DNA from 4 places in the Agrobacterium sp. O3.4 genome. Region 2 is predicted to be linked to each of the others. Evidence: riboswitches for the same ligand, from Rfam matches in the RefSeq annotation. Region 2 holds a riboswitch; each other region holds the start of a gene.
What was found. A riboswitch is a leader RNA that binds a small molecule or an ion and turns the genes downstream of it on or off. The one in region 2 is predicted to bind cobalamin.
Positions count from the first base shown of each region.

Region 1: it holds a riboswitch for cobalamin, as region 2 does, so the genes downstream of both, bluB (5,6-dimethylbenzimidazole synthase) here and M0412_RS05480 ((2Fe-2S) ferredoxin domain-containing protein) in region 2, are expected to answer to the same signal.
Region 3: it holds a riboswitch for cobalamin, as region 2 does, so the genes downstream of both, M0412_RS15770 (acyl-CoA thioesterase) here and M0412_RS05480 ((2Fe-2S) ferredoxin domain-containing protein) in region 2, are expected to answer to the same signal.
Region 4: it holds a riboswitch for cobalamin, as region 2 does, so the genes downstream of both, M0412_RS18545 (DUF1636 family protein) here and M0412_RS05480 ((2Fe-2S) ferredoxin domain-containing protein) in region 2, are expected to answer to the same signal.

Region 1 is NZ_JALPZP010000001.1:956,415-958,610, reverse strand. It holds gene bluB (5,6-dimethylbenzimidazole synthase) at 300-1,016, opposite strand; cobalamin riboswitch at 1,113-1,296, opposite strand; gene M0412_RS04640 (TolB family protein) at 1,369-2,196, opposite strand, start outside.
Region 2 is NZ_JALPZP010000001.1:1,137,944-1,140,139, reverse strand. It holds gene M0412_RS05485 (ABC transporter substrate-binding protein) at 1-486, opposite strand, end outside; gene M0412_RS05480 ((2Fe-2S) ferredoxin domain-containing protein) at 503-1,294, opposite strand; cobalamin riboswitch at 1,384-1,577, opposite strand; gene M0412_RS05475 (LysR family transcriptional regulator) at 1,787-2,196, opposite strand, start outside.
Region 3 is NZ_JALPZP010000002.1:643,755-645,950, reverse strand. It holds gene M0412_RS15775 (DUF1852 domain-containing protein) at 1-259, opposite strand, end outside; cobalamin riboswitch at 609-815, shown strand; gene M0412_RS15770 (acyl-CoA thioesterase) at 913-1,746, shown strand; gene M0412_RS15765 (LysR family transcriptional regulator) at 1,748-2,196, shown strand, end outside.
Region 4 is NZ_JALPZP010000003.1:289,408-291,603, reverse strand. It holds gene M0412_RS18555 (cobyric acid synthase) at 1-120, opposite strand, end outside; gene cobO (cob(I)yrinic acid a,c-diamide adenosyltransferase) at 122-739, opposite strand; cobalamin riboswitch at 872-1,091, shown strand; gene M0412_RS18545 (DUF1636 family protein) at 1,210-1,635, shown strand; gene cobW (cobalamin biosynthesis protein CobW) at 1,632-2,196, shown strand, end outside.

The DNA.
Region 1 (2,196 bases), 180 kb from region 2:
AGAAACGCGCAGCACCGCCTTGCGACGGCACTTCCCCAGAACCGGGGCCGGGCTTGCCGCAAAGCAGATCAAAACGGCGACGGGGTTCCCCGTCGCGCAGTAAGCCGGCGGTTAGGACCGGGCGGGTGCCACAAGTTTCTTCTCCCCGAGGGGGAGAAGTCCGCGGCAGCGGGATGAGGGGGCAACGTCAGCGATATTCGGTGAGCTGGCCCCCTCATCGGACCCTTCGGGCCACCTTCTCCCCAGGGAGAAGAAAAAGCGGCAACGCTTCACTTCATCCGCAGACCGTTATCAGTGCCTTACCGCCCACCCCAGCGATTGCGAAACACCAGCTCCTCCAGCGGCACACGCTGGCGCCAGCCCTTCACCGCCAGTTCCGGTTCGGTATAAAGCGTATTGACGCGCCCGAGGCACAGCCAGGCGACAATTTCGATGTGCTCAGGGATATCAAGAATGGTGCGAATATCGCTGTCGTGGAAAATACTGACCCAGCCGACGCCGATGCCTTCGGCGCGGGCGGCAAGCCAGAGGTTCTGGATGGCGCAGACTGTGGAATAGACATCCGTGCGCGGATTGTGGGTGCGCCCCAGCACCACCTCGCCACCGCGTGTTGGATCGCAGGTCACGCAGATGCTGAGCGGCGCCTTGCGGATGCCTTCGAGCTTGAGACTGCGATAAAGCGCCTGCTGCTCGCCCGTAAACATCGCCGCCGCCTCTTCATTGGCCCGGCTGAAGGCCACAAAGGCGGCCTGGCGCACGGCCCCATCGGTGACGAGCGTGAAATTCCACGGCTGCATGAAACCGACAGAGGGAGCCGAATGCGCCGCCTTCAGGAGACGCTCGACAAGCTCCTCCGGCAGCGGATCAGGCAGGAACTGGTCGCGCACGTCGCGACGCGTCTCGATGGCGCGGTAGATCGCCTCGCGCTCCGCACCGGAGAATGGCTGGGCAGGCGAAAGCGCATGGTCGAATGGATCGGTTTGCAATGGATTGCCAGCGGACGGGTCGGTCGGCATCGTTTAACCCCAACAATGCGGGCGCGCGGATGCCGAAACCATGCCGGTTTTCGCATGCACGACGCGCCTCTTCAGCAACCTGCCGCCGTCCGCGCGGTTCGGTCTATCCTGCCAGGCCGGTCTTCTGACTCGGCTTCATCCGCCCTCTTCGCCTTCCCGAATGACTTCAGTGGCTTTTTGAAAAGGGCATCCGCCTCACAGCGCTGGGCACGTTCCGGTTTCTCACCGGATTCCCGATTCTCCCGCCACAAGGGCGGGCACCTGACTGAGGAAGCTATGAGCAAGAAGGCTTGCGAATGCAAGTATCGCGAGGCCGGTGCGGCAATGTGACCTTAACGAAAGCCAAATCGCATTACGCCACAGGGAAGTAACGCACATAAGCGAATTCATCACCGTCCGGCGACCAGTTGGGCGAGTTCATCGTGCCCTGCCCGCCGAAAAGCTCAAACAGCGTTTCGACATTGCCGCCATCCATATCCATCAGCCGCACGCGCACATCGAGATCACGCGGATGGTCGAAAACGTCGCCGTCATAGGAGACGAACACCACCTTGTCCCCTTTGGGAGACGGGTGCGGAAACCAGTCACCATAGGAACTGTCAGTGATGCGCTCCACAGCGGAGCCATCCACCCGCACCCGCCAGATCTGCATCAGCCCGGTGCGGCTGGAATTAAAATAGACCCACGCACCATCAGGCGAATAATCCGGCCCGTCATTGCGGCCCTCACCATGGGTCAGACGCGTCTCGATGCCGCTGTCGATATCCATGGAATAGATGTCGAAGACCTGATCGCGAATGCCGCAATATGCGAAACTCTTCCCGTCCGGCGCCCAGCCATGCCAATAGGAAGGAAGGTTCTTCGTCATCAGCCTTGGCGCACCGCCCGCCGATGGCAGAAGATAAATGGCGCTCTTGCCGAATTTCACCTTGTCGGAAATGGCATACAGCGAACCATCAGGCGAAATGCCGTGGTCGTTGTTGCATTGCGTCGCAAAGCCGGTATCGACCTTCTCCGGTGAAGCATCACCGGATGGGGACAGGCGATAGAGCAACCCCTCGCTGTTCAACAGCAGATATTTGCCATCCGGCGACCAGTTCGGCGCCTCGAACAGCTCCGGCGTCTGCCACACCACCCGCATCTGCCGGGTGCGGATGTTGAAGATTTCGATGGAACTGCG
Region 2 (2,196 bases):
GTAGGCGATCAGCGGCCATTCGGCGAAAAGCGCCTGAAGAAAAGCCACCGGCTTCTCCGTGGTAATCGTCAGTGTCAGGTCATCGGCCGCCTCGAAATCCAGTTTTCCACCCGTTGCCAGCGCCGCCTTGTTAGTCGCAAATGTGTGGTCGAAACCGGCGGCAAGCGCAGCCGCCGTCACAGGGGAACCATCGGAAAAGGCGCGGCCCGGTTTCAGCGTCACTTTCCAGCTGAGATCGCCGGTGCGTTCCGCTTTTTCGGCGAGACCGGGCACAAGCCGCCCTTCCCGATCGACGGTGAAGAGGTTTTCACCCACGCCATGGCTGACAAGCGCCCAGCCGTTCGATCCCTTTGCCGGGTCGAGACCGCTCGTGATGTAGGTGGCGCCAACGCGCAACGGCTCGGTGGCGAGAGCGCTGGCGCCCACACCCGTGATCAAGGCCGCAAGCGCGGCCGCGGCCAGACGTGAAAAGCTCTTTGCCGACATTCTATTTCCTCTCATGCTATTCGGACAGATTACGAAGCCGCTGTTTGCGGCCGGTCGGGTGGTAGGCGAAATCGTCAACGACGCGGCCACCCAGCAGATGTTCGGCAACGATGCGATCGACTGCCTCTTCCGTGACGCCGCCATAATAGGTGCCCTCGGGAAAGACCTGCAGGACAGGCGCAAGGTTGCAGGGGCCAAGACAGGTGGACTTGGCGGTCATGGTCCCCTCTCCCGTTACCCGAAGTTTCTGCCGTTCCTGCTGGTTGCGCAGATGACCCCAGATCACATCCGCACCCGCCGAGTTGCATGGCGCCCCCTGGCAGACGAGCACACGACGCTTCTGCGCCGGGACCAGCGATCCTTCACCTGCCGGGCGAACAGGCCCTGAAAGGTCAAGCGCCTGCGCCGTTTCGGCCAGATCTTCGAGCAGGCGCGCCATCAGGCTGCTCGATGTGGGACTTGCTGTTATGGAAAGGGACGGCCATGGCCGGAGGTCGCCTGCCCGCCATCGTTTCAATGTCTTGGTCATCCAGTTGTGAAAACTGGGCTCGAGCGGCAGCATCAGCGGAACGATCAGGACATGGCCGACATCCTCATCGATCAGCTCGAACAGCGCTTCATGGAGTGACGGTGTTCCCTGCTCCGTGAAGGCGATGCGAACGGTCTGAGCGCCGCAAAGCCCTTCGGCCTGCATTGCCAGCCGCTGCATGTCCTGATGAGGCGCGGCGGCAAAGGCCGACTTGGCGACAAGCAGCACCGCGTCCGGCACGGAAGGCTCGCGATGGGTGGGATGGGTACTATCTGTCACATTGCCTCATTCACGAGGCGGCGTCGAAAATGACGGGTCTCCGGCAGAAGACCGGAAACAGCCATCATTCCCATGGCACCCCCCGACCACGGAATTACATGATGTCAGGCAGGTCTCCTGGCTTGCGGGTCGAGGCCGTCTCACCTGTCTTCCCGGCATCGCTGCCAGTGACATCGTGGGCGATCGGCTCACCGCTTACAGTTGCGGGACAGCTCCGGAATTTAACCGGATTCCCTCTTAGCTTCCGCCGGGCGGCGAAAGAACCATGACGGAGCGACCCTACACTGCCGCCGGTCACTGTCAACCGCCTGCACGGGTAGTCTGATTTCCACGCAACAAAGCTTTATAATCATGTTACGTTATAAAGTAACGTTAAGCATGACAGATACCTGGCCGTCAAGGCTCTCCTCTAAGGAATTGGCTGAGAGACTGGCGGGACGCGAAACCACAATGTTTGATGTCTGTGGGTCAAATCGCCGAAAGACAGGCGACCTAGCCTTTCAACGCCGTCAGATAATGGACCACGGCGCGGGCATGTACGGGAAGTCCCGCAAAACTTCGAGCACAGATAAGCAGATGACGGCGCGCCCAGACATCGGAGATCGAGACTGTCCTGAAGGGCAATTCGGCCTGGTACCTCAAGGCATAAACCTCCGGCACGATGGCAAGCCCGACACCGCTGCTGACCATGGCGCAGATATCTTCGAAACTATCCAGACGGATACGCAGTTTGAACGGCCGGCCCTCGCGCGCCGCATGGGTTGCCAGATGCCCCTGAAGCGCACTTTCCGTCGGAAGGCCGACAAAGGGTTCGTCGAGAAGCTCCGCGAACGTCACCATATCCCGGTCCGCGAGTGGATGGCTGGCAGGTGTGATCAGAACAAGCCTGTCGATCTCGAAAG
Region 3 (2,196 bases), on a different contig from region 2:
TATTGCCCTGCGCACCGACATTCATCTCAACCGAAATGATTTCGAGTTCGACAGAATAACGATTACCTTCGGGGTTATCCCAGTGCGCCAGAGCGTTGAAACGATTGTCAATCATCCTCAAGGCGTTGCGGAGGTTCTCTGCGCGGTTCTCGCCTCTGGCGAGATTGGCAAAATTCGTCGTGACGCGCGTATTTTCTGACGGGCGATACCCCTCATCAAAAGAAATCTTCTTTATATTGAAGCTAAAATCTTTGGTCATCACGATCGAACGCCCTAAATCCCCAGATGAACCCTGATTTCATTGACGTAAGTTTCAGGACGCACCGGATGTTATTTTCAATAGCCTCAGTCGACAGCTTTTAATCTGTCCCGACCCGAGAGCGATGTGCGTTTTGTGCCTGAGAGATCGATCGAATAAAAATGGTATTATCTCACGGAAGTATGAGCCCTGCTCATGATTTGGTACGAGAGACGGTCCGCCCGGAGTTTGGGAATGTCCCAGTCTTCCGAAACCCTTAGGGCGGGACGGATGTATATCTCGGCCGAGGTGATGACCTTCACTTCCACGAAACCGATGGTGGACGCCTTGACCACTCCAGCGACATACGACATTGGTTTGTCATCGTGGTTCTGCGGGCGAAAGTCCGGAGCTAAGAGGGAATTCGGTCAGGGCTTTGCTGCCTGAAGCCGAAGCTGCCCCCGCAACTGTAAACGGCGAGCGAAAGTCCATCCATGTCACTGAGGCAAGCCTCGGGAAGACGGACCAAAGCGACGACCCGTAAGCCAGGAGACCTGCCGCGATAGATAACGTCCACGGGCGGGGTGTCCCGGAGTGCCGCTTTCGCGACAGGCATTCCCGTGCCGTCGTCTTGCGTCATGTTCCTGCCCTGCCAAAAGCTGATGGTAGTGCCGATGACAGAAATCCCGACAATAGAAAAGCCTGCTCAGCGCGGCGCAATAACCAGTCTTATCGATATCGTCTTTCCAGGAGATACAAATCACCACGGTACGCTCTTCGGAGGAACCGGTCTCGCGCTCATGGATCGTGTTGCCTTCATTGCGGCGACCCGGTTCGGGCGGGCACCTTTCGTGACTGCCTCTTGCGAGCGCATTGATTTCCGGCAGCCGGCGCGCATCGGGCACATCGTCGAATTCACGGCCAGACCAGTCAGGGCCGGCCGTCGCTCTCTGACGGTCGAGGTCGAAATGGTGGCGGAAACCATTGTCGGTCGTCAACGACACACCTGTACGAAGGGCATCTTTCATATGGTTGCCGTTCCAGAGGGCGAGAATGCATCGAGCTACGCCTTGCCCGTACTCGCTCCCGAAGAAACCAGGGAAGCCAGTGAAACAGTGGCCATGGTGGAGATCGTATTTCCAGATCAGGCCAACAGTGTAGGCCGGATGTTCGGGGGCGAAGCGATCGCCTACATGACCAAGGCGGCATTCGTTGCGGCGTCGCGCTACTCCGGCAAGCTTGTGGTACTGGCCTCATCCGAGCGCATCGACTTTGCAAGATCAATCGAGATCGGTGAGATTGTCGAGGCGGTGGCGCACGTCACGCGTGTTGGCCGCAGCTCCATGTCCATCGAAACAAAACTCTGGTCCGAAAACCTGCTGACCGGTGAGAGACATATTACCGCCACCGGACATTTCACGATGGTCGCGGTCGACGCGGACCACCGGCCGGTTCCTGTCCGCGATAGCACTCCTGCACACCCGGCTCCTTACCAAGGTCGGGCATAACATGCTGGACAGACAACATCTATCGATCCTGCGTGAAGTCGACCGCTTGGGCAGCCTGACAGCGGCGGCGGAGCGGCTGAACGTCTCCCAGTCTGCTCTTAGCCACACGATCCGCAAGCTGGAAGAACGCTATGGCGTGCCGATGTGGGAGAAGGACGGCCGCAACCTCCGTCTCACCGAGGCCGGCCGCTACATCGTGACATTGGCGCAGCGCGTTCTCCCACAGATCGAAAGGGCCGAAGATGTCCTGTCAGATTATCGCCACGGCCAGCGCGGCTCGCTCAAGATCGGCATGGAATGCCATCCTTGCCATCAATGGTTGATGGGTGTCACAAAGCCCTATCTTATGGAATGGCCAGATGTGGGCCTGGAACTGACGACCTCATTTGCCTTCGGCGGCGTGACAGCTCTCACGGGATACGAAATCGACATCCTGATCACCCCGGATCC
Region 4 (2,196 bases), on a different contig from region 2:
CGGTTTGAACGGCATCACCGACAGGCCGCGCCGGGTGAATGCCCGGGCAAGGCCGGCCACCATCAGCGATTTGCCGACGTCCGAGCCGGTTCCCTGAAACATCAGCACCCGTGCGGTCATGTCAGAATTCTATCCCGGCCTGCGCCTTCACGCCCGCCTTGAAGTGGTGTTTCACCAGGGTCATATCCGTCACCATGTCGGCAGCGTCGATCAGCGGTTGCTTGGCATTGCGGCCGGTGACGATGACATGCAGATCGGGCCTGCGACTGGACAGGGTTTCAACGACCTCTTCCAGCGGCAGGTAGTCGTAACGTAGCGCGATGTTCAGTTCGTCGAGGATCAGGAGGCCGATGGTTTCGTCGGCCATCAGGACCTTGGCTTCTTCCCAGGCCTTTGTGGCTGCGGCAACATCGCGTTTCAGATCCTGCGTGTCCCACGTGAAACCCTCGCCCATGGTGCGCCAGACAACCTTGTCGCCGAAAAGCGTCAGAGCCTGTTGTTCGCCCGTCGACCATGCGCCCTTGATGAACTGCACGACGCCGACCCGCCGCCCGGTGCCGAGCATGCGCAAAGCAAGGCCGAAGGCCGCCGTGGACTTGCCTTTGCCCGGGCCGGTATTGATCATCAGCAGACCTTTTTCGATGGTCTTTGCCGCAACTTCGGCATCCTGAACCGTCTTGCGGTTGACCATTTTCTGCCGGTGGCGTTCGGCTTCGTTATCGCTGATGTCGCGCGTCATCGCGTTTTCCTTCTCATCCTGCGGTGCGGGACCGATGCCCCTGCCATTCGGAGCGGCGACTATACCCAATTTGCCGCACCCGGCAATGCGTGAGGGGCAGGCCACGGCATTGACCCTCCCCCTCGTTCAGCCTAATGGTAGCGGACTGACGGTCTTTTCCCGGCAACGGGAAAAGCTAAGAGGGAACACGGTTCCACCCGGACAATGGGTCATTCCGTGGCTGCCCCCGCAACTGTAAGCGGTAAGCCTGCACCGTAAAGCCACTGGACCCTTGAAGATGGGTTCGGGAAGGCGGTGTCCGGGTGTTTTGAAGCCGCAAGCCAGGAGACCTGCCGTTTCAGAAAAACGTCTGTCGGGCGGGGTGCTCCGGTCAGTCGGTCAGATCGAATATTGGGTTTGCGCATCTGCGCATGCCGTTTTCGATGTCAGCACCCCGACGATTTTTTTAAAGGCGCGGGAAGCGAAACGGTTTGGATATTTCAGCGACATCTTCATGTGCAGGCGGAGACACGCAGGCTGACACGGCCTCCGGTGTGGTGGTCTTCGTTTGCCGAAGCTGTCGCGATGAAGCCGATCCCAATGCCGAACCACGCGCCGGTTTGCGTCTCGCCGAAGCCGTCATCGCGAAGGCGGAAGCATCCGGTGTCGTTGTTCGCTCCGTCAGTTGCCTTGCCAATTGCAAGCGCAGCCTCAGCGCCGTGCTTCGTGGCGCCGACGGCTGGTCCTATGTGTTTGGCGGGCTGACGCCCAATGACGCGGAAGACCTGCTGACAGGCGCGCATATGCTGGCCGCCTCCGCAGACGGCCTGATGCCCTGGCGCGGCCGCCCCGAACCATTGAAGCGCGGCATGGTGGCGCGCATTCCCCCATTCAATTTTACCGAGGAGAGATCATGAGCACCCTTCTGGACCGCGTTCCCTGCACCATCGTCACCGGCTTTCTGGGGGCCGGAAAAACCACGCTGCTGCGCGGCCTTCTCGAAAAGCTGGATGGCAAGCGGCTTGCCATCATCGTCAATGAATTCGGCGATATCGGCATCGATGGCGAAATTCTCAAGGGCTGCGGCATTGAAAGCTGCCCGGAAGAAAACATCGTTGAACTGGCCAATGGCTGCATCTGCTGCACGGTGGCGGATGATTTCCAGCCCGCTATCGAACAAATCCTCAGCCGCCAGCCGAAGGTGGAGCATATCCTCATCGAAACGTCCGGCCTCGCACTGCCGAAGCCGCTGGTGCAGGCCTTCCAGTGGCCGGCGATCAAGAGCCGCGTGACAGTGGATGCCGTGGTGGCCGTGGTGGATGGCGCAGCCCTTGCCGAGGGACAGGTTGCCCACGACATGGAAGCACTTGCCGCCCAGCGGGCCAATGACGAGGCGCTCGATCACGATGATCCGGTAGAGGAAGTTTTCGAGGATCAGGTCGCCTGCGCCGATCTCATCGTGCTGACCAAGGCTGATC